One region of the Nonomuraea sp. NPDC003754 genome, then DNA from elsewhere that is predicted to be linked to it. Evidence: riboswitches for the same ligand, from Rfam matches in the RefSeq annotation. Region 1 holds a riboswitch; the other holds the start of a gene.
The links. A riboswitch is a leader RNA that binds a small molecule or an ion and turns the genes downstream of it on or off. The one in region 1 is predicted to bind glycine.
Positions count from the first base shown of each region.

Region 2: another riboswitch for glycine. It lies ahead of gcvP (aminomethyl-transferring glycine dehydrogenase); the one in region 1 lies ahead of gcvT (glycine cleavage system aminomethyltransferase GcvT).

Region 1 covers NZ_JBSGJX010000015.1:463-14,596, reverse strand. Annotated here, with positions in the region: gene ACWEVS_RS19920 (ABC transporter permease) at 1-697, opposite strand, end outside; gene ACWEVS_RS19915 (ABC transporter ATP-binding protein) at 694-1,443, opposite strand; gene ACWEVS_RS19910 (response regulator) at 1,524-2,222, opposite strand; gene ACWEVS_RS19905 (sensor histidine kinase) at 2,219-3,463, opposite strand; gene ACWEVS_RS19900 (hypothetical protein) at 3,545-4,159, shown strand; gene ACWEVS_RS19895 (hypothetical protein) at 4,164-4,718, opposite strand; gene ACWEVS_RS19890 (M28 family peptidase) at 4,882-8,001, opposite strand; gene ACWEVS_RS19885 (LysR family transcriptional regulator) at 8,097-9,047, opposite strand; gene ACWEVS_RS19880 (hypothetical protein) at 9,095-9,589, opposite strand; gene ACWEVS_RS19875 (DUF6286 domain-containing protein) at 9,589-10,197, opposite strand; gene ACWEVS_RS19870 (amino acid deaminase/aldolase) at 10,298-11,485, shown strand; gene ACWEVS_RS19865 (DUF3618 domain-containing protein) at 11,624-11,950, opposite strand; gene bcp (thioredoxin-dependent thiol peroxidase) at 12,047-12,520, shown strand; tRNA gene ACWEVS_RS19855 (tRNA-Leu) at 12,600-12,683, shown strand; glycine riboswitch at 12,733-12,830, shown strand; glycine riboswitch at 12,831-12,926, shown strand; gene gcvT (glycine cleavage system aminomethyltransferase GcvT) at 12,960-14,045, shown strand; gene gcvH (glycine cleavage system protein GcvH) at 14,042-14,134, shown strand, end outside.
Region 2 covers NZ_JBSGJX010000059.1:17,890-32,023, forward strand. Annotated here, with positions in the region: gene ACWEVS_RS41915 (RNA polymerase sigma factor) at 1-396, shown strand, start outside; gene ACWEVS_RS41920 (TIGR00266 family protein) at 709-1,395, shown strand; gene ACWEVS_RS41925 (hypothetical protein) at 1,432-1,710, opposite strand; gene ACWEVS_RS41930 (sigma-70 family RNA polymerase sigma factor) at 1,884-2,870, opposite strand; gene ACWEVS_RS41935 (SgcJ/EcaC family oxidoreductase) at 3,271-3,765, opposite strand; gene ACWEVS_RS41940 (hypothetical protein) at 4,047-4,352, shown strand; gene ACWEVS_RS41945 (P1 family peptidase) at 4,413-4,820, shown strand; gene ACWEVS_RS41950 (hypothetical protein) at 4,896-5,273, opposite strand; gene ACWEVS_RS41955 (TetR/AcrR family transcriptional regulator C-terminal domain-containing protein) at 5,458-6,018, shown strand; gene ACWEVS_RS41960 (DUF5999 family protein) at 6,257-6,454, shown strand; gene ACWEVS_RS41965 (alpha/beta hydrolase family protein) at 6,458-7,048, opposite strand; gene ACWEVS_RS41970 (hypothetical protein) at 7,261-8,100, opposite strand; gene gcvP (aminomethyl-transferring glycine dehydrogenase) at 8,278-11,118, opposite strand; glycine riboswitch at 11,266-11,357, opposite strand; gene ACWEVS_RS41980 (MerR family transcriptional regulator) at 11,392-12,012, opposite strand; gene ACWEVS_RS41985 (bifunctional nuclease family protein) at 12,206-12,676, opposite strand; gene ftsR (transcriptional regulator FtsR) at 12,873-13,499, opposite strand; gene ACWEVS_RS41995 (FHA domain-containing protein) at 13,523-14,026, opposite strand.

The sequences.
Region 1 (14,134 bases):
TCGCCGCGGCCAGCTCGTAGCCGGTCGCGACCTCGTAGTCCTGGCCGACGGCCGCCGTGACGGCCTTCTTGAGCGCGGCGGGGTCGTCACCGGTCAGGTCGATCTCGCGAAAGCCCTTCTCGCCCGTCATGCGCTGGGCGGTCTCGGTGGTGAAGCCGATCGCGCCGGTGTAGCCGAGCTCCTGGTCCAGGCCGACGTCGAACAGGCCGACGAGCTTGAAGGACTGCTTGGCGCCCTTGCGGTCGAGCGCCGTGACCGTGTCGCCGACCTTGAACCCCTGCTTGCGCGCGGTGTTCTCGTCGACGACCGCCTGGTCGGCACCAGCGGGGGCGGTGCCGTCCGTGATCGTGGTCCGGTCGGTGACCGAGATCGCGGTGGTCGGCAGATCCCCGATCGTCTTGCCGTTCCTGCCCAGCAGCGGGGCGTTGCCGCGCACCTGGCCCTGGGCGTCGGTCACGCCGTCCAGGTCGCGCAGCCGGTCGAGGAGCGGCCCGGGGAGCGACTTCTCCGGCTTCGGCAGGACGGCGACCGCCACCTTCTCGGCGTCCGACGTCACCTTCTGCGCGAACCCGGCCTCGATGGTGTCGGTGAGAACGAACGTGCCCGCGATGAAGCCCACGCCCAGGGTGATCGCCAGCGAGGTGAGCAGCAGGCGCAGCCTGTGCGCCCGCAGGCTTGCGAGGGTCGTCTTGATCACTTGGCTTCCAGCCTCATCAGCGTGTCGAGAACCGACTGGGGCGTGGGCTCGGCCAGTTCGCTGACCAGCCGGCCGTCGCGCAGGAAGACGACACGGTCGGCGTAGGAGGCGGCGACGGGGTCGTGGGTGACCATCACGATGGTCTGGTTGAGCTCGCGGACACTGGTGCGCAGGAACGACAGCACCTCGGCGCCGCTGCGCGAGTCGAGGTTGCCCGTCGGCTCGTCGGCGAAGATCACCTGCGGTTTGCTGATCAGTGCCCTCGCGACGGCGACGCGCTGCTGCTGGCCGCCGGACAGCTCGGTCGGCCGGTGGCCGAGCCTGTCCTTCAGGCCGACGGTCTCGATGACCCGGTCGAACAGCACGGTGTCGGCCTGGCGTCCGGCGATCTCCAGCGGCAGCCGGATGTTCTCCTCGGCGGTCAGGGTCGGCAGCAGGTTGAACGCCTGGAAGATGAAGCCGATCCGGTCCCTGCGCAGCAGGGTGAGCTGCTTGTCGCCGAGCCCGGTCAGCTCGACGTCACCGATGTGGACGTGGCCGGCGGTGACCGTGTCGAGCCCGGCCAGGCAGTGCATCAACGTTGACTTGCCCGAGCCCGACGGGCCCATGATCGCGGTGAAGGCGCCGGTGGCGAAGGAGACGTCCACGCCGCGCAGCGCGTGGACCCGCGTGTCGCCCTCCCCGTAGGTCTTGGTCAGTCCGGTGGCCACCACGGCGGGCCGAAGAGATATCTGTGTCGCTGTCACGCACAAGACGCTATGGGCGGAACACCCGCATTCCCTGGGACCCGAGGAGGGACTTCCCGTCACACCTGAGATGACCCGTATCAGCCTTTCGGCCGATCCGGGATGCGCGGTGCGAGCCGGTCGGGGCTCCGCTCCGGCGACCGGTCGGACGGCACGATCAGCCCCGCCTCGTAGGCGTAGACCACCACCTGCGCCCGGTCGCGCACCCCCAGCTTGGCCAGCACCCTGCCCAGGTGCGTCTTCACCGTCGCCTCCGCCAGCGCCAGCCGCTCGGCGATCTCGGTGTTGGACAGGCCGCGCGCCACCAGCATCATGACCTCGTGCTCCCTGGCCGTCAGCAGGCTGCCGTCGGGCAGCCGCTCGGCGGTCAGCTGCCCGGCGAACCTGTCGAGCAGCCGGCGGGTGGCGCTGGGCGCCATCACCGCGTCGCCGTTGTGCACCGAGCGGATCGCGCTGACCAGGTCGGACGGTGGCACGTCCTTCAGCAGGAAGCCGGAGGCGCCCGCCTTGATCGCCGAGTAGGCGTACTCGTCCAGGTCGAACGTGGTCAGGATGAGCACCTTCGGGCCGTCGATCAGCCTGGTCGCCTCGACGCCGTCCATCCTCGGCATGCGCACGTCCATGAGGACGACGTCGACCTGGACCTCCTTCAGCAGCTCCAGCGCCGAGACGCCGTCGCCGGCCTCGGCCACCACCTCGATATCGGGCTGGGCGCCGAGCACCATCCGGAAACCGGCGCGCAGCAGCTCCTGGTCGTCGACCAGCATGACCCGGATCATGCGGCCACCGGCAGCCTGGCCAGCACCTCGAAGCCGCCGCCCGGCCGGGGGGCGGCCTGGACGGCTCCGCCGTACATGGAGACCCGCTCCCGCATGCCGAGCAGGCCGTGGCCGCCCACGCCGCGTGGAGCGGCGGCGCCCCTGCCGTTGTCGGTGATACGGACCACGAGTTCGCCCCTGCCGTACTCCATCTCCACCGTGGCCCTCGCGCCGGGTCCGCCGTGCTTGAGGGTGTTGGTCAGCGCCTCCTGGACCAGCCGGTAGATCGCCAGCTGCTCGCCCTCCGGCAGGTCCTGCGGGGTGCCGCTCACGCGCAGGTCCACCGGCAGGCCGGAGCCGCGCACCAGCTCCTCCAGCTGGGCCAGACCGGGCTGCGGGGTGTAGTCGGCGGCCTCGCCCGCCGGGTCGGCGGCGTTCTCGCGCAGCACGCCCACCAGGCGCCGCATCTCCGCCAGCGCCTCGCGACCGGTCTTTGAGATCGCGTGGACGGCCTGCCTGGCCTGCTCGGGATCGGTGTCGATGGCGTAGCTCGCCCCGTCGGCCTGCACGATGATCACGCTGACGTTGTGCGCGACCACGTCGTGCAGTTCCCTGGCGATCCTGGCCCGCTCGGCCGCCGCCGCCATCCTGGCCTGCTGGTCGCGTTCGCGTTCGGCCCGCTCGGCCCGCTCCTCCAGACCCTCCAGGTAGCGGCGGCGCGTGTTGGCGTAGATGCCGGTCAGCCAGATCATGACCACGAAGAACGAGCAGCTCAGGAACATGCCGAGGCTGACGGTGTCCCACTGGGACAGGGCCAGGAAGATGCCGAGCTCGGAGACCAGGCCCGCCGCCAGCGCCCACTTGAACGTGCAGTGGCTGGCCATGGCGTACATCGCGACCAGCACCGCGCTGTTGGCGGGGAAGGCGGGGACCTCGGTCAGCCACTGCGCGAAGCTGATCAGCGCGACGAGGGCGAACACGGTGCGGGGATGGCTGTTGCGCCAGAACAGCGGGACCACGAGCGTCGCCGTCAGGACCAGGTAACCCACCAGGTCGATCGGTGGACGGACCGTGGGCTGGGTGTAGGAGACCGCCAGGGCGGCGCACAGCGCGATGAGGGGGGTGACCCACAGGACGTCCGTGAGCATGCGGCGATGCTGCGACCAGGCTCGAATCTTGCCGAACACTCCATCACTGTACGTATCGCCACGGGGCCGCCCTTCCGCCTGGAGTCGGAGGCTGATGTACGACCCTGGTCGCATGCCGGATTTACGCGGTATTTATGGGGCATCCGGCATTGTCGTCGGTGGGAGCGCCCTCTGGGCGAGTAAAGGGAGATCGTGATGGCGGATCATGATCGCGCCGCAGGGCCGCGCGGTGAAGAGGAAGCACCGCGCGGCCCGGACCCCGAGAGCGCCCCACCACCCGCTTCCGGCGCGTCGCAGGAAGGACCACCGCCTCCGCCGCCATCACCGCCTCCGCCGTCCCCGCAGCCTCCACCGCGGGAGACCTTCGCCGGGTTCGTCCGGCAGAAGCACGCCCAGATCATCGGCGCCGGGCTCATCGGCCTGTTGGCCGGCGGCGTTCTCGGCGGCGCCGCAGTGGCGATCCTGTTCCGCGTCGCCGACCACGGCGACCGTCCCCGGACGGCCCGCTGGGAAGACCATGGCAGGCACCGCTTCGGCGGCCCCGAAGGGTACCGCTTCGGCGGGCCCGAAAGCTACCGGTTGGACGGCCCGGAAGGGCACCGCTTAGGCGGCCCCGAGGTGTATCGCTGGGGTGGCCCCGAAGGGTACCGGGGGGAGCCGCCCGCCGAGTGCTGGTCCACCCCGCGCGGCCGGACCTGCACCTACCCGTACGCCCGCCCGCCGCTGCCGTCGCCCATGCCGACCACCTCCGTCACCGTGGTGCCGCCGCCGACCGTTGTGCCCACGGTCAAGCCCACGCCTACCGGCTGACCGGCTACCCGCACGCCCCGAGCGGACGGCCCTTCGGGTCGAGGTCGACGCCGATGGGCGCGTCCTCGCCCGGGACGCGCGCCTCGACCCTGGTCGCCCCGACCCACCGGAGGTCCTCCCTCTCGAGATCGAGGTCGGGACAGGACAGCGACCACTCGCGGCTGAGCAGGCCGGCGTCCTCGCGGATGCTGAGCGTCATCGTGGTCTCGAAGATGCCGTGCTGCTCCCGCACGATCAGGATGAGCGGGCCCGGCCCCTTCACCGCGGCCACCTCGACGGAGTCGAAGATCGACCAGCGCAGCCCGTAGGCCGACCAGCCGAGCATCCCGGCGATCGTCGCGATCACGACGACTGCCCTGGCCCACGGCGTCGGCCTGACCAGCTCGCGCACGCCCAGCCCGCCGAGGACCAGGGCGGTCAGGCCGAACAGCAGCGGGTGGTCGAGCGTGTCGTTGAGCAGGACCAGCTCGGTGGTGACGGTCCTGGTGACGACGACCGTGGCGGCCAGGACGAAGGCGGGGGCCAGGTACAGGAGCGCCAGGAGGGGCCTTCGGGGCATATGGGGGATTATGCCGGTTCTTCTGCTGGAGTACGCGGGATGGGCGGGCGGTCACCGGCTACCCCGGTGGCCGCCCGCCCGCTTGCCGTACAGCCACCGGCTACCCCGGTCGCCGTCGGCCCGCTTGCCGTACGGACGCGCTCGCCTTACGGAGAGGAACGGATCAGACGGGCTGCCAGAGAGCCGGCACGTTGGGCGGCTCCCAGCCCGGCAGCGAGGTGTGGGCGATCCGGCAGCGGTACCGGACGCCCTGGTAGCTGACCACGTCACCCACCGCGTACGGCGTCCACGCCGCCCACGTGGTCTCCCCGCCGCCGCCGACCGTCAGCGTGAAGCGGGCCGAGTGGTCGGCGGCGGTGCCGTCGGCGTTGATGGTGATCGGGTACGCCCCCGGCGCCGTACCCGAGGCCGTGGCGATCGTCACCGTCGCCGTCTGGCCCGAGGTGATCGTCCGCGGGTCGACGGTGACGGTGACCCCGCTGGGCACGTCGGCCGCCGACAGCGTGACGCTCTGCGGATTGCCCGAGGTGACCTGGGTGGACAGCGTGGCCGTGGCCGTCTGCCCCGGCTGCACGGTGGCCGACGACGGGTTCAGCGTCACCGTGTAGTCGTCGGCCGCGCCGCCGCCGACGGCCAGCTTCCACAGCACGTAGGCCGCGGCGTCGGCGTTGCGGTCGAGCGCCGTGGTGCTGACGTTGGCCGGGTAGGTGTCGCACGCGGAGTGGTAGCAGCGGTCGAACGCCTGCCCGGCGGTGCCGCCCCACTTGGCCGCCTGGGCCGTCGTCTTGACCGCCTCGGCGCCGGTGAAGACCCCGCCGACCCTGACGCCCGCGTCCTTGAACGGGGCGTGGTCGCTGCGCCCGTCGCCCGCGGTCTCGATCTCGGTCTGGACGCCGATGCCCGCGTAGTAGTCGTTGAACAGCCGCTGCAGCTGCGCGTCGTCGTCGTAGACGAAGTAGCCCGGATTGGGCGAGCCGGTCATGTCGAAGTTCAGGTAGGCCTCGATGCCGGACACGCCGCTGGTCTGCACGTAGTACTGCGAGCCGCGCAGCCCCAGCTCCTCGGCGCCCCACCAGGCGAAGCGCACGTGCTTGGTCAGGGTGGGGTTACGGCCGGCCAGCGTGAGGGCCAGCTCCAGCAGCGAGGAGGAGCCGGTGCCGTTGTCGTTGACGCCGGGCCCCGCGGAGACGCTGTCGAGGTGGCTGCCCAGCATGACCACCTGGCCGGCCGGGCCGCCGGGCCAGTCGGCGATCAGGTTCTGGTGGGTCCTGCCGCCGTAGGTGAAGTTCTGCACCTGGGTGGCGTATCCGGCCGCGTCGAGCTTGCCCCTGATGTAGGTGAGCGCCGAGGTGTAGCCGGTGCTCGGCGAGGGGCGCGGGCCGATGCTCTGCAGCTGGCTCAGGTGCGCGGTGAGGTTGGCCACCGGGATGTCGGGCGTGCCGGGGCCGGGCGGTGAGCCGACGGTCAGCGTGAAGGCCGCCTGCCGGTCGACGTCCGTGCCGTCGGCCAGGACGGTGACGGGGTGGGCGCCGACCGGGGTGCCCGACGAGGTGGACAGGGTCAGCGTGGAGGTCTGCCCCGCCGTGATGGTGGCGGGCGAGAAGGCCGCCGTCACGCCGGACGGCAGCGTGCCGGTGCCCAGGGTGATCGACTGGGCGGTGCCGATCGCGGTCGTCCGCACGGTCGTGGTCGCCTGCTGGCCCGGCTGGACCGTGCGCGAGGCGGGGTCGAGCGCCACGGTGAAGTCGCTGCCCTGCTGGCAGGCCGGCTCGCCCGCCTGCGCCGGCACGCTGACGCCGGACCAGGCCTCCTTGACGACGTTGAACTCCACACAGCTGCCCGGGTACAGGGTCTTGGCCGCGTTGAGCGTGGCGACGCGGGCCTTGGCGTGGGTCCACGGGAGCGTCTTGGTGTTCAGCGCGCTCATGAAGATCTCACCGGCCTTGCGGATGCCGATACCGGTGATCGCCGGGCCGTTGTCGCACCGCGAGCTGGCCGGCTTGCCCTGCGGGTTGGTGCCCTCCGCCACCAGGTAGAACCAGTGGTTCTGCGGCCCCGCGCCCGCGTGCACCTCGGGGGCGGGCAGCCGGAAGCAGTTGGGGTCGCCGAGCGCCGACGGGTTGTACATGTTGCGGATCGGCCCCGAGCCGCTCAGGTTGACCTCCTCGCCCACCAGGTAGTCGGGCGGGTCGAGGGTGGCGGGCTCGTTGACGTAGTGCTCGGTCAGCGCGCCGAAGATGTCGCCGGTCGACTCGTTCAGGCCGCCGGTCTCGTTGCCGCTGCCGGGGCCGCCGGGGGTGGTGTGGAAGATGCCGTGGCCGTACTCGTGGCCGACCACGTCCATCGCGGTGAGCTGCTGCGTGCCCGCGGAGTTGCGGCCGAAGCTGGTGTAGGAGCCCGTCCAGTAGGCGTTGACCTCGGCCAGGCCGACTCGCGCGGGGAAGCCGCCGCCGCGGCCGTCGATGCCGTCGCGGCTGAGCCAGTCGCGCAGCATGTCCCATTCCTTCTGGACCGCGAACAGCGTGTCGACGCACGCGGTCTCCAGGTTGGTGCCGGTGCCGTTGCCCCAGGTGTCGTCGGTGCCGGTGTAGGCCTGGCCGTTCTGGCCGCCGCACTGGAGGCCGCGCCGGGTCGGGTCGACCATCGAGTACGACGGCGAGGTGGCGATCTGGACGGGGTTGCCGTTGTAGTAGCTGTTGCCGGTGCCGGCGCGCACCTCGTCCCACTCGTCGACGATCTGGCCGGTCGACGCGTCGACGTAGACGTGCAGCTTGCTGGGCGCCTTGGCGGTCCTCCCCTCGACGACCACCTCCCAGGCCAGCCGGGGCCGCTCGCCGGCGGCGTGGATCGCGAGGGTGGGGGTGCCGACGCCGGAGACTGTGGGCACCCGCTTGCGGGCGGCGAGCGCGGCCTGCTCGGCGGTCACGGTGGGGGTGGCGGGAGCGGCCGCTTCGGCGCGCTGGCCCGTGGTCACCTGGTGGACGACCTGGCCCGACTCGTCGGTGACGATGACGACGTCGCCGCCGTAGACGGGCAGGCCCGCGTGCGTGCGGGCGTAGGTCAGGTACTGCTGTCCGCGCACGCCGCCGACCGAGGAGACGAGCGCGAACTCGTCGTCGGCGGTGGCGAACAGGGCCTCGGAATGGGCCAGGAGGGCGCTCTGGGCGGCCGACGCGGCGGTGCGGCGTTCGGCGGGGGTGGGCGGGTCCGCCGCCGCGGTCGTGGTCACGACCAGTGCCAGCGCGAGCATGGCGGCAGCACCCAGCCGGAGGGTGGGTTTCACTCTCGTGCTCCTTGGGGGTGTCGGGCGAGGAGTCGTCCCAAGTTGACCGCGAGAGCAAAAGGCTTAGTAAGCCAACATTTTCCTATAATTTGACGTTATATGCGGCCGTGGCGCTTCAACCAGGCCTGATACGCGGGCGCCCGCCGGGCCTCGCTCCAGTACGTCTTGGTCACCGTCTGCACCAGATCGCCGGCCAGTGCCGCCAGCGGGCCCTTCTCGTGCCACCCCAGCAGGTGGCGGAAGCGCAGCGGGGCACCGCGCAGCGGCCTGATCACGATGCCGTCCCTGGCGGGCGCGGTGGCCTGGAACAGCCCGACGCACCTGCCCTCGCCGATCAGGTCGAGCGCCACCTCCAGGTTCACCGCGAAGGTGACGCGCTGCGTGAAGCCGTGCTCGGCGCAGGTCGCCGCCATGTGCTCGCGCGGCCCCGACTCCAGCAGCGCCGGCTGCGCCCAGTCCTCCTGCGCGAGGTCGCCCAGCTCCACCTCCTCCGCGCCCGCGAGAGGATGCCGGGAGGACAGGCCGACGAACAGCGGCTCGGTGGCGATCACCGCGTAGCGGGTCCCCCGAGGCGGGACGAGCTCGTGTCCCGGGTAGTCGTCGAGCGTGGCCAGCTCGATCCGCTCGCTCTCGAGCAGCCCGGGCAGCGGGTCCAGGGTGGCCTCGGTGCGCAGGCTGATCTCCGCCCCCGGAAGCAGCCCGTCCAGGCTGCGCGCCAGGTAGATGGCCAGCCGGGTCGGGGCGCACCCCACCCTGATGCGCAGCGGGCCGCCCGGCGGCGAGGCGTAGCGGGCGGCGTCACGCTGGAGCTCGTCGAAGGCCGGGAGCAGGGACCGTGACCGCGTCAGCAACCACTCGCCCCGCGGGGTCGGCCGGACGCCGTCGTGCGAGCGGTCGAACAGCGGCCCGCCCACCATCCGCTCGATCCTGCGCAGCTGGGCGGCGATGCCGGGTTGCGACATGCCCATGGTCGCGGCGGCCTTCGAGATGCTTCCCGTGTCCGCGATGGCGCACAGCACCCTCAGGTGACGAACCTCAAGGTCCACACCGCGAGCTTAAAAGTAAAGAAGCTTTCCAGTAAGACCCAATCGGGTCAGCGGCGGACGTGGACGCGGACGATCGCGCCCATGTCGTCGACGCCCACGTCGCGGCGCACCCTGCCGACGACCTCGCGGTTCAGCTTGGTCACCACGGCGCCCACGTCGGCGAGGGCGGGGCAGGTCACCGCGATCCGCAGCCGGTCCTGGCCCACGACCCGCACCGCCGTACGGCTGATGCCGTCCACGTCCTTCAGGCCCACGCACAGCAGCGCCGTCCCCGTGCCCGAGCGGTTGCCGAGCCTGCCCCAGCCGAGCGCGATGAGCAGCCACCGCAAGGCCAGCAGGGCGGCGAAGACCAGCACGAGCGCGAGCAGCCACGAGACCCACGCATGCGCGGTGACGTAGCCGGCGACGTCGTCCTCCAGGACCCTGGCGTTCCTGCGGGTCCCCAGCTCGCCACCACCCCGCAGGTAGGCGTAGCCGCCCAGGCCGAGCAGGACACCGCCGACGACACCGAGCCCGATCCTGTTGCCGCCGTACTGCCGCATCACAGCCCCTTCCGGCGCAGCCGCACCACGACCTCGCCCGCGCACATCGCGCCGAGCCCGTTCAGCCGCTCGCCGACGGCGGCCCCGGTCCTGCGCAGCATCTCGCCCGTGCGCTCGGCGTCGGAGACGACCGTGACCTCGATCTGCCGGCGGCGGAGCCGTACCCGCACGCTGCGCACCCCGTCGACGTCCTCGGCGACGGCCCTGAGCGTCCTGCGCAGGCCCGACCTGGTGATGCCCATGACGATCCGCGGGTCGGCGGTCTCCAGCGGCACCAGCCTGGACCGGCCCGGCACCAGGGCGAGCCCCAGCAGCACCAGGCCGGTACCGGCCACGCCGACCGCGCCCAGCATCAGCTCCGGGTCCGACCACGCGGTGCGGGCGGCCAGGGCGAGCACCTGGTCGACAGGCAGCAGGCCGAGCCCGCCGCCCAACAGCCCGGCGAGGACCTCGGCGGCGAGCAGCGTCAGCCCGGTCGACGTCGTGAAGGCCACCGCGACACCGGCGGGGGTTCGTGCCGGTCTGAGCACCCTGGACGCCCTGCGGCGGGGCGTCTCGTGCTCGCTCGGAGCGGCTCCACCAGGCAGGCGGTCCTGGAGTGTTGTCATCACACCGACAGAGGTACAGGGGGCCGCCGCGCCACAAAGCCCTTCCCCGCCGCCGGTTTGCCGGATCTTTGCCGGCGAACATCGGTATTACCCTGCTTCTATGGACGACCGCCAGCGCTACGACAGGGCCACCGCCGCGTTCGAGCCGCCCTTCGCCATCCTCGATCTGGAGGCGTTGCGGGCCAACGCGGCGGGCCTGGTCCGCAGAGCCGGCGGCAAGCCGATCAGGGTGGCGAGCAAGTCGGTCCGCTCGCGCCCCGTCCTCGAACGCATCCTCGCCATGGACGGCTTCAGCGGCGTCATGGCCTTCACCCTGCCCGAGGCGCTGTGGCTGGTCGAGCAGGGGTTCAGCGACGTGCTGGTCGCCTATCCCACCGCCGACAGGACGGCGCTGGCGGCGCTGGCCGCCACCGAGCGGGCCGTGCGGGAGATCACGCTCATGGTCGACTCCGCCGAGCACCTCGACTTCATCGAGTCAGCGGTGCCGGCAGGCGGCCCGGTCCTGCGGCTCTGCCTCGACATCGACGCCGGATACGTCGCCCTCGGCGGGCGCTTCCGCGCCGGCGCCCTGCGCTCCCCGGTCCGCGAACCCGCCCACGCCGCCGACCTGGCCGCCGAGATCGCCAAGCGGCCGGCCTTCCGCCTGGTCGGCCTCATGGCCTACGAGGCGCAGATCGCGGGCGTCGGCGACGACCCGCCCGGCAACGCGGCCTTCGCCCGCGCCATCAGGCTGATGCAGGCCCGCTCGGCCCGCGAGCTGATCGTACGGCGCGGCCGCATCGTCAACGCCGTCAGGCAGGTCGCCGACCTCGAGTTCGTCAACGGCGGCGGCACCGGCAGCGTCGACCGCACGGTCAGGGAGAAGGCCGTCACCGAGTGCGCGGCCGGCTCGGGCTTCTTCCACCCCAGGCTCTTCGACTTCTACCGGGGCTTCAGCGGCCGTCCCGCCGCGCTGTTCGCCCTTCCGGTCGTCCGGCGTCCAGGGCTCGGCGTGGTGACCGTGCTCGGCGGCGGCTACCTGGCCTCAGGGGCGCCGGGGCCGTCGCGGCTGCCCCAGCCGTACCTGCCGCCGGGGCTGCGCTACTCCTCCGACGAGGGTGCGGGCGAGGTGCAGACCCCGCTGCTCGGCCAGCCCGCCGAGGACCTGCGCGTCGGCGACAGGGTGTGGTTCCGCCACGCCAAGTCGGGCGAGCTGTGCGAGCGGTTCGCGAGCCTGCTGCTGGTCGAGGGTGACAAGGTCGTCGAGGAGGTCCCGACCTACCGGGGTGAGGGCAGGACCTTCCTCTGACCCGCCCCCCTCCGGCTCGGCGTCCGCGAGGCTCGGCGTCCGCGAGGCTCGGCCGCGAGGCTCGGCGTCCGCGAGGGTGTGTGGCGCCCGTCCGTCGGCCCCTCGCGGGGCGCCCGGCGGGCCGGTGACGCCTGCCCGTCAGCGCCTGCGGCGCCGGCGCCACAGGACGATCGCCGCGCCCACGACCAGCACCGCGCCCACGGCGATCAGCGCCGAGCCGACGGGCCGCTCGTCCTCCCACAGGTCCCCGGCGTCGTCGTCGTAGCGCACCGGCCGCGGCGTCACCCCCACGAGATCGCCGACCGACGCCACGAAGTGCTCGGCCCTCGACTTGACCTCGTCCATGCTGCGCTGGGCCACCCGCTTGGGGCTCACCCGGTCGGCGATGGCGTCAACGGTCCGCGCGAGCTCGGCGCGCGTCCGGGTGATCCTGCGCTCCAGCTCTTCAGGGTCGGTCTCGGCCATGGCTCTCCTTTCTCAGGGTGATCAGTCTGTCAGGTCGCGCCGCCGTACCGCACGGCGGGCGAAACGTGTCCCTTCGATTGGGGTTAGGTTGAGCCCGTGACCGAAACCAAGCTCCAGCCAGGAGACGCCGCTCCTGACTTCACGCTTCCCGCGGCCGACGGCGGCGCCGTCTCTCTCGACGCCTACCGCGGCAAGCGCGTCATCCTGTACTTCTACCCCGCCGCCATGACGCCCGGATGCACCAAGCAGGCGTGCGACTTCCGCGACAACCTCGGTCAGCTGACCGACGAGGGTTTCGTCGTTCTCGGCGTCTCCAAGGACAAGACCGACAAGCTGGTGAAGTTCGTCGAGCGCGACGCGCTGACCTTCCCGCTGCTGTCCGACGTCGACCTGGAGATCCACAAGGCCTACGGCGCGTACGGCGCCAAGAAGCTGTACGGCAAGGAGGTCGTCGGCGTGATCCGCTCGACCTTCGTCATCGGCCCCGACGGGAAGATCGAGCAGGCGCTCTACAACGTGAAGGCGACGGGCCACGTGGCCGGTCTGAAGAAGAAGCTCGGCCTGGCCTGAGGTTTGCGATCAAGTCCGCGGGCTTGATCGCAAACGAGTATCTCGGCCCCGGCCCGGGCGCTAAGCTGATGGCGGTTGCGCGGGCGTGGCGAAATCGGCATACGCGGCAGGTTTAGGTCCTGTTGGTGGTGACACTGTGGGGGTTCGAGTCCCCCCGCCCGCACCTTTCCCTTGATGGCCGGATCCGTACTAGTCTTGCCTACGGACACCGATGAACCCACGCGGGAGAGCGTCCTGGCACCCGGCCAGGACCCCTGAAGGAGCAAGCACTCCCCGCGAACCTCTCAAGGCAAAGGACCGCGCGGGCAAGGTGACCTCTGGAAAGCAGGCCTGCGGGGCCTCGCCGAAGGTGAAAGTCCGGCAAAACCGGGTGAAGCTCTCAGGCACCGATGACAGAGGGGGAGGATCCTGGCATCCAACCCATCCTGAGGTGCGAACAATGTCCCGACCGACACCGCTACGAGACGTACACGAGAGCCTCGGCGCGACGCTGACCGACTTCGCCGGCTGGTTGATGCCGCTGCGCTACGGGAGCGAGTCCGCCGAGCACAAGGCCGTACGCGAGCGGGCCGGGCTGTTCGACCTGTCCCACATGGGGGAGATCTTCGTGACCGGCCCGCAGGCCGGCGAGGCGCTCGACTACGCGCTGGTCGGCCACCTGTCCGTGCTCGCGCCCGGCCGCGCCCGCTACACGATGATCGTCAACGAGCAGGGCGGGGTCCTCGACGACCTCATCGTCTACCGCCTGGCCGACGACGAGTACATGGTCGTCGCCAACGCCTCCAACTACCCCATGGTCGCCGAGCGCCTCACCGAGCGCGCCGAGGGCTTCGACGCGGTCGTCGACGACCGCTCCGACCAGTACGCGCTCATCGCGATCCAGGGCCCGCGCGCCCAGGAGATCCTCGCCACGCTCACCGACGCCGACCTCGCGGGCCTGAAGTACTACGCCGGCCTGCCCGGCACGGTCGCCGGCGCCGAGGCGCTCATCGCCCGCACCGGCTACACCGGCGAGGACGGCTTCGAACTCTTCGTCGCCAACGCCGACGCCGTCGCGCTGTGGCACGCGCTGGCCAAGGCGGGCGAGCCGTACGAGATCATGCCCGCCGGCCTGTCCAGCCGTGACACGCTCCGCCTCGAGGCCGGCATGCCGCTGTACGGCAACGAGCTCGGCGTCTCGCTCACGCCCTTCGACGCCGGCCTCGGCCGCGTGGTGAAGTTCGACAAGCCCGGCGACTTCGTCGGCAGGGCCGCGCTCGAGCAGGTCAAGGACGTCCCGCCGCGCCGCCGCCTGGTCGGCCTGGTCGCGACGGGTCGCAGGGTCCCTCGCCATGGGTTCCCTGTCACCAGTGACGGGGCCGTCGTGGGCGAGGTGACCAGCGGCGCGCCGTCGCAGACCCTCGGCAAGCCCATCGCGATGGCGTACGTGGACACTGGGATAGAAGAAGGTCTGGCCGTTGACATCCGGGGCAGCCAAGAGGGCGTGGACCTGGTTGAGCTGCCTTTCTACAGGAGGAACAAGTGAGCAGCATTCCCGACGATCTGAGCTACACCAAGGAGCACGAGTGGGTCGCCGGACTCGACGACGGCCTGACCCTGACGGTGGGCATCACG
Region 2 (14,134 bases), on a different contig from region 1:
GAACTGGCCGTCGAGCTGGACAAGACGCCCGACCAGATCGAGGAGCTGCTGCGCACCAGCCGCCAGCCCATCTCGCTCAACGCCACGATCGGCGAGGACGGCGAGACGACGATCGGCGACCTGATCGAGGACGTCGACTCTCCCGAGGCGTCGGAGATCGTCGACCGCCAGCTCCTGGGCGACCAGCTGCGCGGCGTGCTGGACAACCTGTCGCCGCGCGAGGCGCGCATCATGGCGCTGCGCTTCGGCCTGGTGGACGGCAAGCCGCACACCCTGGACGAGATCGGCAAGCACCTGGGCCTCACCCGCGAGCGGATCCGCCAGCTGGAGAAGGAGTCCCTGTCCAAGCTGCGCCACCCGAGCAACACCCGGCCCCTGCTCGACTGGGCCAGCTGACCCCCACCACGAGCGAACGCCTGGCACTACCCGTGAGGTGCCGGGCGTTCCCTTTTTCCCGGACGCCCGTACCGCCCCCGCCGGTCTGGACCTGAGGCGAACCGGATGAGAGCCCGTGACCTGCCGATCGTCCTGGACGGTCGGCCCGGCCGCTGGAACGCGATCACCGACGTGCCGGGCGTCGAGGTGGGCTATGTCACGTGGTTTCGGTCTGGACGTTCGGGGATGAGTCCGGCGCTCGCCGGCGCGATGACGATGTCTTGTATATAGATCGTCAACGCGCTCATTAGGCGGCCACACCAGATTGACGGCATGCAGATCGATATCAGATTCCCTGGATCATTCGCCGTCGCCCGCTGCCATCTCGCCAGCGGCGAAACCATTCGTGTCGAGTCCGGCGCCATGCTCATGACGAGCAAGGGCGTCGAGCTCGAAGCCAAAGTCGAAGGCGGCCTCCTGCGCGGCCTGGCGCGCTCCGCCTTCGGCGGCGAGTCGCTGTTCGTCACCCGCTACATCGCGCCGCCCGGCGGCGGCTGGGTCGATGTGGCCCACCACCTACCCGGCGACACCATGGCCGTCCCCGTCCGGCCCGACGTCGCCCTCATGCTGACCCGAGGGTCCTGGCTCGCCTCGACAGACCAGGTCGAGATCAAGACCAAGTGGGGTGGCATGTCCAACCTGATCGGCGGCGAGGGCGGCTTCCTCATCCGCGCCGAGGGCTCGGGGCAGGTGATCCTCGGCTGCTACGGAGCGCTTCAGGCCGTCGAACTGGCCACTGGAGAGTCGGTGATCGTCGACTCCGGGCACGTCGTGGCCTATGAGGAGACGGTGCGGAGCGATCTGCGCCGTGCCGTCGAGGGCAAGACGATCCAGTCGCTCAAGTCGGGCGAGGGGCTGGTCTTCGAGTTCACCGGGCCCGGACGCGTCTACACCCAGACCAGGAATCCCACCGAGCTGACCAACTGGCTGACGGCCGTGCTGCCGTTCAGCCGCGACTGAGCAGGCCGGCGGTGCCACACCGGGAAGCCCTGGTGCTCACCGGCGGAAACCGGCCACAGCGTCGGCAGCGGCCTCCACACGCCATACGGCGGGCGTCACCTGCGCCCGTACGTCCGCCAGGCACTGCAGCAGCTCGGCGTCGCGGCCGGACTCGAGCGCCCGCCCGATCCGGTTGAGCTCGACGCGGGCTCGCATCTGCCCGCGGGCGACGGGAACGGGCACCAGACGCTCCTCAGCAACCGCCACCGCCGTCTCGGCGACGTAGGCGATGACGCTCAGACCGGAGCGGTTGGCGGCGATCCTGATCGCCGCCAACTCGAAGTCATCGAAGCGCAGCGGGCCGACGCGATGCGGCGCGGCTGCGTTTGGCGGGTCCGTCGTCGTGCCATCGCCGGTCTTCCCCTCGGGCCCTCGTCAGCGCTTGATCGTCAAGCCGGTCAAGCGCGCCGAGCGGCCGCGCCGGATAAGACAGACTTATGGCTGTAGTACTAGGCCTCGGCGATGGGCAGTCCCTGATCGTCGAGCTCGGCCGGGAGGCCGAACGTCGCGTAGACGTTGGGGTCCTGGAAGACCGAGTTCCGGGTGATGCCCTCGTCGGTGACGGTGAAGATCTGGAGCGTGTGCAGGTTGTACCCGTCGCCGACGCGCTGATAGGCGGCGAATCCGGGCTGGCCGCCGTTGGCGGCGACCTCCTTGAGGAGCCAGTCCTTCCCGGCCGCCCCGAAGACCCATTCCATGAACAGGCCGTAGTTGCTGCGGCCGGAGAACCAGTTGAGCATCGGCGGCATCTCCATGATCACGTCCTCGGTGAGCAGCCGCTTGAGGCCCTCGACGTCGGCCAGCTCGAATGCCTTCATGTAGCGTTCGACCCAGGCGCGCTGCTCGGCCGCGGACGGCTCGCTAACCCGTTCCTGCCGGACCCCGATCTCCTTGACGCGGGTACGCGCCCGCTGCAGGGAACTGTTCACCGACACGACGGTGGTGCCGAGGATTTCCGCCGTTTCGGCCGCGGAGAAGCTGAGCACGTCACGCAGGATCAGCGAACCGCGCTGACGCGCCGACAGGTGCTGGAGGGCGGCGGCGAACGCCAAGCGCAGGCTGCTGCGGTCGATCACGGCCCCAGCCGGGTCGCCAGCGTCCAGCAGCGAGTCCGGCAAGGGCTGGAGCCAGGCGGCGTGCTCTCCCTGGACGAACGGCCCGAGCGGATCCGACGCGGCCACCAGCCCCGACGGCAGCGGTCGGCGGCCGTGGACCTCCAGGGCGGTCAGGCAGGCGTTGGTTGCGATCCGGTAGAGCCAGGTGCGCAGTGAGCTGCGGGTATCGTCGTACTGCTCCCGCGCCCGCCACGCCCTCAGGTACGTGTCCTGGACCAAGTCCTCCGCGTCGTGAGCCGAGCCGAGCATCCGGTAGCAGTACGCCAGCAGCTCCCTCCGGAACGGTTCGATCCGACGATCGAAGCCTTCCTTCCCCGTCATCACGCCACGCTCCATTCCCACTGCCGCCACAGCCACCGTACCTGGCGGCTGCGGTGACAATCCGCGATGGGCGGATAGGTCACCCCGCGCGGTCATCAACGACCTGGCCATGGCGTACATCCCAAATTTCGGATAATTAGTGCTGTTCCTGAACGTCGCTCGTAGATACGGGCGTCGGTACGAAAGTCACGCCAAGGGGCCTGGGAACAGGTCCTTGGCGTGACTTTTCGTTCGGATGCGTCTCGCGCCGGGTTGCATGTGGTGCAAGGTCCGAGGCGCCCATGCGAGGGCATCTGGCCCTCGGGGAGTGAAGTTCCTACAGATCAGAGCGATGCAGGGCTTTTCGGTCCGATATTCGTCATGGCCCTGCACACGGTCACCGCTGGTTACAGGGAAGGGTTCACTGCGCAGGCGCCAGCACCGGGCTGTTGTGATAGGCGGCGATCAGCCACTGGCCGTCCCGCTTCTCGAAGACCCAGGTGCAGTTCACCTTACGCACGTCGTCTGGGACCTCGGTCTCGCCGGGGAACAGGATGGCGGATTCGCTGATGACGATCGCGCCGTCCCTACCGACGAACCGGATGCTGAGCTGCTTGTTGTAGGTCGAGCTGCCCTTGAGCGGCCCATCGAAGGCCAGGGCCATGCTCTGACGGATCACGTCACGGCTGTCTCGGAGCGAGCCGGTCATGATGGCGGTCGCGTCCGCGGTGTAGTTGGCGACCATGCCGTCGGCGTCGCCGGCCTCCCACGCCTTGTAGGAGTCAACCAGTACGGCCTGGATGGCGGCCTCGTCTGCCGCACGACTGTTCGACATCGGATTCTCCCTTGTGATCGATTCGCCCGAGGTGGTCCGGCGAGCTCGTGAGTACATACCGGCGGCGGGGTCGGAACTCATCGCGGCGGATGAAAATCCGTCTCTACGTCTTCGAGTGCGGCCTGGCGGCCGCCGTTCCGCCGGGCGTGCGGCCTCTTCGAGCCGGCCCCGGCGAGGCGTGGTCGAGGGCAGCATCCCCGCTGATCAGGGGGATGTTCCGGCGCGGCACGCGGTACCCGAGTGGGCGGTGACGGCCCGACCCCGCCGAGGGCTGCGCCTTCTCCGCCGCCCCCACCGAGATCCGCATCGGCTACGCCCGCGTCTCGACCAAAGGCCAGAAGCTGGAACGGCAAATCGACGCGCTGGCCGGCTATGGCTGCCGCCGCTTCTTCACCGACACCAAATCTGGCAAGAACGCCCAGCGGCCCGAACTGCCGGCCGTGGCCGCGCGTCCGCAGGCGGGGCAGACGCCGCGGTCCTGCATCGGGTTGGGGCGGATGCTCTCCTGGTGGGGTCGGGCGGCCGGCATCTGCACCAGCCAGGCGCGTTCGCGCTCGGCGTCCGGGTCGGCGCCGGCGTCGCTGGGGCGTTCGACGGCTGGGCGGGGGGCCGGCAGCTCGGCGGCGATGGCGCGGGCGCTGCGGGCGCGGGCCGGCCAGCGGCGCTGAGAAGCGATCTCCCCGCTCGCTGAGCGCCCCGTCGACCACCTGGCGGGCGTCGACGACCCGATGGGCACGACCGACTGGTTCGCGCCTCCGGGCGCCGGGTCGATGATCGCGGTCGTGGCGACCGACGCGCCGCTGCTGCCGGGCCAGTGCAAGGCGCCGGCCCGCAGGGTGCCGATGGGCCTGGCCAGGACGGGCACGACGGGCAGCCACGTCTCCGGCGACATCTTGCTGGCCTTCTCCACGGCCAACGCGGGCGCGCTGACGAGCGGCTTCGTCACCGAGGAGGACTACCAGAACCTGCGGTTCGTGCCGTGGGGGCGGATGGACCCGTTCTGCGCAGCGGTCATGGAGGCGGTGGAGGAGGCCGTGCTGAACGCCCTGACGGCGGCACGGGAGATGACCGGCAGGAACGGGCACCGCTCCCCCGCGCTGCCCGTCGACCGGGTCGTCGGGCCGGTCACGGCCTGAGCCGTCCGGGGCACCGGCGGCTCAGGCGGGCAGCGGGAAGCGGGAAGCGGGAGCAGCGGGCCGGAATCGGCGGGCTCAGCGCGCGGCGGGGACCGGGCGGGGCAGGCGCGGGATGCCGGTCAGCCTGTTCTCCTCGCGCAGCGTGCGCAGCTGCTCGACCTCGAAGGTCCAGCGCGCGCCGTCGGGGGTCGCCTTGGCCTTGCGCCGGGCGATGCGGTCGTCGTAGGCCTTCACGCCGAACATGGCGCGCTGACCGGCCTCGGCGGCGCGCAGGGCGTCGGTGAGCGCCTTGTCGAGCAGCAGCCCCGCCGCGTGCAGCTCGACCTCGGGCGCCGCGGCCGTGCGCAGCTCGTGGACGACGGCCTCGGCCTGCCTGGCCTTCTCGATCAGGGCGGGGAAGCTCTTGGAGATCTCCTGGTCGGCGTGGAAGCGCACCTCGGCCTCACGGCTCACACGCGGACGGAAAAACGCCATCGGACAGCTCCCTTTCAGTCGTTACGAGCGGTAGCGTACGCGGTTCCGGCCCCGAACAGCCACTCGGGTGGGCCGTCGCCGTCCCTCTGGCCACAGGCCGGGCGGCACGCCGGGGTGCGGCGGACGCGTGACCGCCTTTACAAAGTATGGCAAGATGATCTCCATGCCGGCCAAGCGACCACCCGTGCCCCTGTCCCGCGAGCGCATCATCGACGCGGCCCTGCACATCGCCGACGGCCAGGGCCTGCGCAGGCTGACCATGCGCAGGCTCGGCGACGCCCTCCAGGTGGAGGCCATGGCCATCTACCATCACCTGCCGCGGGGCAAGGAGGCGCTGATGGACGCGCTGGCCGAGCACGTGACCGCCATCCAGGTCGATCCGGCCCCCAGCTGGCAGGAGACGGCCAGGCAGTGGTGCAGGGCGCAGCGGGCGGCGCTCAGGGAGCACCCGGGCGTGCTCGCGCTGGCCCTGACCAAACCCCCCAAAGGGGCTACGGCGATCGCCATCGTGGAGCAGGTCGAGCAGCTGACGGAGGCGGGGCTGACCGACGCCGCCGAGGCCGTCCGCACGATGCGCGCCTTCGTGTTCGGCAGCGTCGCGGTGGAGGTGCAGCAGTCGGGATGGGCCGACCCGGAACGCGACACCTGGGTGCGCCACGACGAGCGCGCCGACGCCGACTTCGAGCGCGGCCTGGAGGCCATGCTGCGCGGTCTGGCCGCGTAACAGAGGGTTTACCGGCCCGTCAGCGTGTCGAAGCCGGCCCGTTATCGTAGGTGAGGCACGCTGTGTCGTAGGTCACATGGTCTGAACCACCCGGGGATCCTCCTTGAATCGTCCTAACGGGCTATGTCGGAAAGTGTGACGCACGCCGCACACTTGGCGCAGAATACGAAACAGCCCGAGCCGCTCCCCCGCCGCTTCCAGCGAGGGAGCCCAGTCAAGAGATATCGGAGGCACGCCGATGTGCCCGCACGACCCGGCCTGTCCGTCTGCTGAGGCGCCCGACCGCGAGGCCGCACGCACCCTCGCGTCGCATCCCGAGCAGGGATGGAGCCTTCTGTGCAACGGTGTGGTCCTCTTCGAGGACACCGGGGAGCTCCTGCCCAGCGGCGACGTCATCGCCCCGCACCGGCCGCTGCCGCTGGTCGGCGCCGCCTGACGGTCAGTACCGCGCCGCGAGCCAGTCGGCGACCACCTCGCCGACCTTCGCGGGATCCTTCTTGAGGTCGTGCCCTTCGCCCGGCAGCACAACCAGACGTGCGGCGTCGGCGGCGTCGGGCACCCCGAAGGGGTCCCTGTCCCCGTTCACCACCAGCACGTCGACCCCCGCACCGCGCAGCTCGTCGGCGCGGGAGCGTTCCGGCTTCCCCGGCGGATGCAGGGGGAAGGCCAGCGCCACCACGGCGTCCGCGCCCGCCGCCTTCGCCGTACGGCACGCGACCCTGGCACCGTTGCTCCTGCCGCCCTGCACGAGCGGAAGCCCCGGATAGCGCCCGGCCAGCTCCGTGATGACGGCCAGCCACGCCTCGTCCTGCCGCGCGGGCGAGCCCGGCGCCCTGGCACCGGCCCGCCTGAAGGGCTGGGTCACCCTGGCCACCGTGGCCCCCCTGTCCATGGCGGCGTCCCGTACGGCCAGCAGGTCCGGCGCGTCCACGCCGCCGGCCGAGCCATGAGTGAGCACCAGCAGGAACCTGGGCCGTTCCGCCTCGTCGACGTCGACCAGTGCCGCCCCCCGCGGCGTCGTGATCTCCACCCTCCAACGGTAGCCGCAGGGGTGCCCCCCGCCTCGCACCGGCCCACGCCCGGCGCCCGCGCCCGCAACCACACGAGGTGCCCGGCGCCCGCGCCCCGCCATGCCTCGCCGCCCGGTGCCCGGTGCCCCGCGCCCACGCCGCCACCCACGCCCCGTGCCCGGTGAACCCGGCGCCCCCGTGCGCGCCCACGCCCGGCGCTTGGGGGCCGTGCTCACGCGCCGGGGCTGAGCGCGTCCCTGTCGAAGCGGAGCCTCACCTGCGCGGCCAGTTCCTCGTCGGCGTGCGACAGGCCGTACTGCCAGACCTCGTCGGCGGCCTCGCCCCTCCCGCGCAGGGGCAGGGTGCGGGCGAGCAGCTCGATCGCCAGCGCGCTCGTCTCCGCCTCGTGCCCCACCTCCTGCCCGGCTTCCTGCCCCGCCTCGACGGCGCCGGCGAACTCCGCGCACGCCAGCTCGAGATGGGCGATGCCGAGCAACACCCGCAGCCGCGCCTCGTGGGCGCCTTCGGCCAGCGGCAGGGCCTCGACCAGCACCGTGGCGGCCTCGCCCGGTTCTCCGGTGTCCAGCAGCAGTTCGGCGAGCTCCTGGGCGGCGCGGGGGCTCAGCTCGGGGTCGCCGACGGCGATGGCCGCCCGCAGCTCGCGTTCGGCCTCCTCCTCGCCGACGGCCAGGTGGGCCAGCGCCAGGTGCGCCAGCGGCAGGTAGGCGGCCGCCCCCATGCCGATCACGGCCTGCCATGCTCCTCTGGCCTGCTCGGCGTTCCCCTCGCGTTCGAAGCCGCGCGCGAGGTGGCAGGCGGCCTGGGCCGCGTACTCGGGGTGGCCGGTGGCCAGCGCGGCCCGCGCCGCCGCCCTGGCACCCGCGACGTCGCCCCGCTCCTCCAGCACCACGGCCAGACCCACGGCCGCCTGGGCCCGGTCGCGTCCATCGGGGTCGGCGGCCAGCTCGGCGAAGATCGCCGCCGCGCCCTCGAGGTCGCCGCTCTCGGCGAGGCGGCGGGCCCGGTCGAGCGGGCCGGTGGTCAGCGGGGTGTCGAGCTCGGGGGACGTCAACAAGGCTCCTTGGAGACCGGTGGGGATCAACCGATGACGATCAACGTCGAGCCTAACGATTTCCGGCCGCCGCGTCGCCCGACATGACCATCCTGTGCACGGGTGTTGGCTACGTCCCCACCTGAGAAGCCGAACGGGCGGCCCCCCTCGCAGGGGAGGCCGCCCGTTCGGGTCCGCTCAGTCCTCGTACGCCGACAGGGGCGGGCAGGCGCAGACCAGGTTGCGGTCGCCGTAGGCCTGGTCGATCCTGCGGACGGGCGAGAAGTACTTCCCGTCGCGCAGCCCCTGGACGGGGTAGGCGGCCTCGGTCCTGGTGTACGGGTGTGGCCACTCGTCGGCCACCAGCGACTCGGCGGTGTGCGGGGCGTTGCGCAGCGGGTTGTCGGTCTTGTCGTAGGTGCCGTCGGCCACCTTGGCGATCTCGCCGCGGATGGCGGCCATCGCCTCGACGAACCTGTCGAGCTCGGCCAGGTCCTCGCTCTCGGTCGGCTCGATCATCAGCGTGCCGGCGACGGGGAAGGACATCGTCGGGGCGTGGAAGCCGTAGTCGATGAGGCGCTTGGCCACGTCGTCGACCGTGACGCCGGTCTCCTTGGTGATCTGGCGCAGGTCGATGATGCACTCGTGGGCGACCAGGCCGCCGCGTCCGGTGTAGAGGACGGGGTAGTGCGGGGCCAGGCGGCGGGCGAGGTAGTTGGCCGACAGGATGGCCTGCTCGGTCGCGGCCTTGAGGCCCTCGCCGCCCATCAGCCTGACGTAGGCCCACGAGATCGGCAGGATGCCGGCCGAGCCGTACGGCGCGGCCGAGACCGGGCCGACCGGCGAGCCGTCGCGCAGCGGGTGGCCCGGCAGGTAGGCAGCCAGGTGACCGCGCACGGCCACCGGACCGACGCCGGGGCCGCCGCCGCCGTGCGGGATGCAGAAGGTCTTGTGCAGGTTGAGGTGGGAGACGTCGGCGCCGAACTCGCCCGGCTTGGCCAGGCCGACGAGGGCGTTGAGGTTGGCCCCGTCGACGTAGACCTGGCCGCCGGCGGCGTGGACCTTGGCGCAGACCTCGGTGATCGTCTCCTCGTAGACGCCGTGCGTGGACGGGTAGGTCACCATGATCGCGGCCAGCGACTCGGCGTGCTTGTCGATCTTGGCCTCGAGGTCGGCCAGGTCGACGTTGCCGTTGTCGTCGCAGGCCACGACCACCACGCGCATGCCCGCCATGACCGCGCTGGCGGCGTTGGTGCCGTGCGCGGAGGAGGGGATGAGGCAGACGTCGCGGTGAGCGTCGCCGTTGGCGCGGTGGTAGGCGCGGATGGCCAGCAGCCCGGCGAACTCGCCCTGCGAGCCGGCGTTCGGCTGGATGGAGACGGCGTCGTAGCCGGTCACCTCGGCCAGCCAGGCCTCCAGCGTCTCGACCAGCTCGACGTAGCCGCCGGCCTGGGAGAGCGGCGCGTAGGGGTGGATGCCCGCGAACTCGGGCCAGGTGATCGGCTCCATCTCGGTGGTGGCGTTGAGCTTCATCGTGCAGGAGCCGAGCGGGATCATCGACCGGTCGAGGGCGATGTCCTTGTCCTGGAGCCGGCGCAGGTAGCGCAGCATCGAGGTCTCGGAGTGGTGGCTGTGGAAGACCGGGTGGGTGAGGTAGTCGCTCTCCCTGGACAGGCCCTCGGGCAGGGCGTCCTCGGCGGCCAGGTCGGTCAGCGAGACGCTCACGCCGAAGGCGGCGGCGACCTGCTCCAGGTGGGCCAGGGTGGTCTTCTCGTCGCAGGCGACCGAGACGTGGTCGGCGTCGGCCTGCCAGAGGTTGACGCCGCGCTCGGCGGCCGCGGCGACCACCTGGGCCGCCTTGCCGGGCACGCGGGCCAGCACGGTGTCGAAGAAACCGTCGTGGACGATCTCGACACGGCCGGCGCGCAGGGCCGCGGCGAGCGTGACGGCCATGCGGTGGGTGCGCTGGGCGATGCGGCGCAGCCCCTCGGGGCCGTGGTAGACGGCGTACATACCGGCGATGACGGCCAGCAGCACCTGGGCGGTGCAGATGTTGCTGGTGGCCTTCTCGCGGCGGATGTGCTGCTCGCGGGTCTGCAGGGCCAGGCGGTAGGCGGGGTCGCCGTCGGCGTCCACCGACACGCCGACGAGCCGGCCCGGCATCTGGCGCTGCAGGCCCTCGCGGACCGACATGTAGGCGGCGTGCGGGCCGCCGAAGCCGAACGGCACGCCGAAGCGCTGCGAGGAGCCGATGGCGATGTCGGCGCCGAGCTCGCCGGGGGCCGCGACCAGCGTCAGCGACAGCAGGTCGGCCGCGGCCACGACCAGCGCGCCGCCCGCGTGGGCGGCCTCGGCCAGGGCGCGGAAGTCGCGCAGGCGGCCGGAGGCGCCCGGGTACTGCACGAGCACGCCGAAGCACTCGGGCAGCTCACCGTCGAGGGAGTCGACGACCAGCTCGATGCCCAGCGGCTCGGCCCGGGTGGCCAGCACGGCCTTGGTCTGGGGCAGCGCGTCGGCGTCGACGACGAAGACGTTGCTCTTGGACCTGCCCGCGCGGCGCGCCAGCGTCATCGCCTCGGCGGCGGCGGTGGCCTCGTCCAGCAGGGAGGCACCGGCCACGTCGAGACCGGTCAGGTCGGAGACGACGGTCTGGAAGTTGAGCAGCGCCTCCAGGCGGCCCTGGGAGATCTCCGGCTGGTAGGGCGTGTAGGCGGTGTACCAGCCCGGGTTCTCCAGCAGGTTGCGCCTGATCACCGCGGGGGTGACGGTGTCGTAGTAGCCCAGGCCGATCATGGAGGTGAGCACCTGGTTGCGGCCGGCCAGCGCCCGCAGTTCGGCGATCACTTCGCTCTCGCCCGCCGCGACGGGCAGCTTCAGCTGGTCCTTGGCCCTGATGGCCTCGGGTACGGCCACCGCTACCAGGTCGGCGACCGACTCGAAGCCGACCGCCTCCAGCATCTTGGCCTGCTCGCCGTCCGAGGGACCGATGTGGCGGGTCGCGAACGGCGGCGCAGCGAGGTCGCTGAGGGGCTCGGTCATGGAAACTGCCTCCCAAGGCTGGTGGAGAGCACGGGCGTCTGCCGGGTCTCCCCCTCTGTCATCAACCTGAGAGGTTCGCCCGCGGGGTCGCGGGCTTGCACCGTCGGTGAGACGCGCCTGGCGGGCGTGCCTGCTTTCCAGAGTGGCCTCGTCCGAGCGGTACTGGGTGCCTGAGAGATTCCGGGGAGGGTTGCTCCTTCGGCGCCCCGGTGGCCCGGGGACTCTCCCGCTCGGGGTCGTCGGCTCCAGCCCTAGGCTACCAGTGTCCGGGAATCAGCCCATTCGCCGGGCTCTGCGGCGCTGGGCGAGTTCGTCAGTGGGATGGTCGGCCGGGACGGTGTCCTCGACCGCCGCTCGTTCCCCCGGCAGCTCCGCGAGCGATCCCTCGACTTCGCGCCAGACCCTGCCGAGCGCGATACCGAACACTCCCTGACCGCCTTGCAGCAGGTCGATGACCTCGTCGGCCGAGGTGCACTCGTAGACGCTGACGCCGTCGCTCATGAGCGTGATCCTGCTCAGGTCGCCGACGCCCCGATCTCTCAGGTGCTGTACGGCGGTGCGGATCTGCTGGAGCGACACGCCGGTGTCGAGCAGCCGCTTGACGACCTTGAGCACCAGGATGTCGCGGAAGCTGTAGAGCCGCTGCGAGCCGGATCCGTGCGCGGCTCTTATCGTCGGCTCGACCAGGCCCGTGCGCGCCCAGTAGTCCAGTTGCCTGTAGGTGATGCCGGCCGCCGCGCAGGCCGTGGGGCCGCGATAGCCGATGTCGGCAGGCAGCGTCGTGGGCTGCTCGTCGAAGAGCAGGCCCTGCTCACCGGCACGCTGGCGCGCGGTTTCGCGCCGCACCGGATCTTCCTGGCCGGCCGTCTTTCCCTCGCCGCTGCTGACCGCCACGCGGACCTCCGGCTTTCTCTCATCCCGTGGTCTGATCTGGGGGTTCGTAAATGACAACCACAGGTTTCACTTGCACCGTAGGACCGTGACCATCCGCAGTCAACGATCCGGCTCGGCGCGTCGCGAAGCGTAAATGCAGTGAAATGCGTACCCCAGGTGGCGACCAAGGGCACGAGCCTTCACGAAGGGAGTCCTACCCCGCGCGTCCGAAGTCCTCGGGCGTGATGGTGTCAAGGAACTCCCTGAACTTCTCCACCTCATCCTCCTGGTCATCGGGGATGATCACTCCGGCCTCCTGCACGACCTCCTCGCTGGCGAAGATCCGCGCACCGGTGCGCAGCGCGAGGGCGATGGAGTCGGAGGGGCGCGCGCTGACCTCCACGCCGTTGGAGAAGACCAGATCGGCGAAGAAGATCCCGTCACGCAGAGCGACGATGTTGACCGCACGCAGGCCGACGCCCAACGCGCTCAGCACGTCCCTGAACAGGTCGTGGGTCAAGGGCCTGGGCGGCGGTTCCTCCGCCTGGGCGAGCGCGATGGCCGTGGCTTCGGTCATTCCTATCCAGATCGGGAGAAACCTCTCACCCTGCGCCTCCTTGAGCAGAACGATCGGCTGATTTGTGGGCATTTCAACGCGAACGCCCACTACCTCCATCTGCAACACGGGCTGCTCCGAATTCACGATCCATGGGCCGCATCTACCGCACTTCAACGTAACACCCACTGGGTAGGTAATATCCCCTGCCCCCGAGGCTTCCCGCCAACCTACCGGGCTCCCGGGCCGCCTCGGCGGGCGCCCGCATCCCCGACGGCAGCGGGCGAGCGGAATTTCCGGTTTTTTCGGGATGCCGCCCTGCGGGTCAGCCGCCCAGGGCCGAGCGGACGGCGGTGCGCAACAGAGCGGCGTGCAGCTCGAGCAACTGGCCGGACAGCTGCCTGGCCGTCTCGTCGGCCTCGCCGATGGCGCCCGGAGCGCGCCGCTTGAGGATGGGGGCGACGGCCTGCTCCACCAGACCGGCCTCGCGCTCGGCGGCGGCCCTGACCGCGCGCAGGTGCCGGGCGTGCAGGCCGTACCGGGCCAGGGCGCCGACGCTGCGCGCCACCTTGACCGCGTCCTCGTCGTAGCGCCGGGCGACCGGCGCGAGCAGGCCGTAGTCCTCCAGCTCGGTGAGGGTCTCGTCGTCGAGCCCGCTGGCCTCCAGCAGCTCGGCGCGGCTGAACCGGACCTCCTTGGTCTCGGGCAGCGCCCTGGGACGGCCGAGCTCGTCGGCCATCCGGTCCTTGATGACCCGCAGCGGCAGGTAGTGGTCGCGCTGCTCGGTGAGGATGAAGCGCAGCTGCTCCACGTGCATGTAGGTGAACTTGCGATAGCCCGAGGGGCTGCGCTCGGGCTCGATCAGCCCCTCGCTCTCCAGGAAACGGATCTTGGAGACGGTGACGTCGGGGAACTCGCCCTGCAGCAGGGCGAGCACCTCCCCGATGCTCATGTGCGAACGCGCCGCCTGGGAGCTCATGCGCCCCGCGTGAGGAAGACGAGGCGGAACTTGCCGATCTGCACCTCGTCGCCGCTGTGGAGGGGCACCTCCTCGATGCGCTCCCTGTTGACGTAGGTGCCGTTGAGGCTGCCGACGTCGCGGACGGTGAAGGCGCCGCCGGGATGGCGGTAGAACTCCACGTGACGCCGCGAGACCGTGATGTCGTCGAGGAAGATGTCGCTCTCGGGATGCCGGCCCGTCGTGGTCAGGTCGCGGTCGAGCCGGAAGCGGCTGCCGGCGTTGGGACCACGGGTGACCACCAGCAGCGCCGCGCCGGGCGGCAGCTGCTCGACGGCGGCCCGCTCGGCCAGCAGGGCGTCGGCCGTCTCCGCCTCATACGCCTCGATTCCCGCGACGGAGATCGTCGAGGTGGTGTCCCCTGAGACCTCGTGTCTGGTCAGCGGCGACCCACACCGGGAGCAGAAGCGGGCATCCTCGGGGTTGGCATGACCGCACTGCGTACAGTAGACGTACGGCATCGATCGGCTCGGCCTCCTACCGCGAGAACGCGGCGACGGTTGATCAGGGCGCCCCACGCCTCTCGCTTAGTTCACGTTTGCGAATGCCGCAACTTACGCTGATCACGA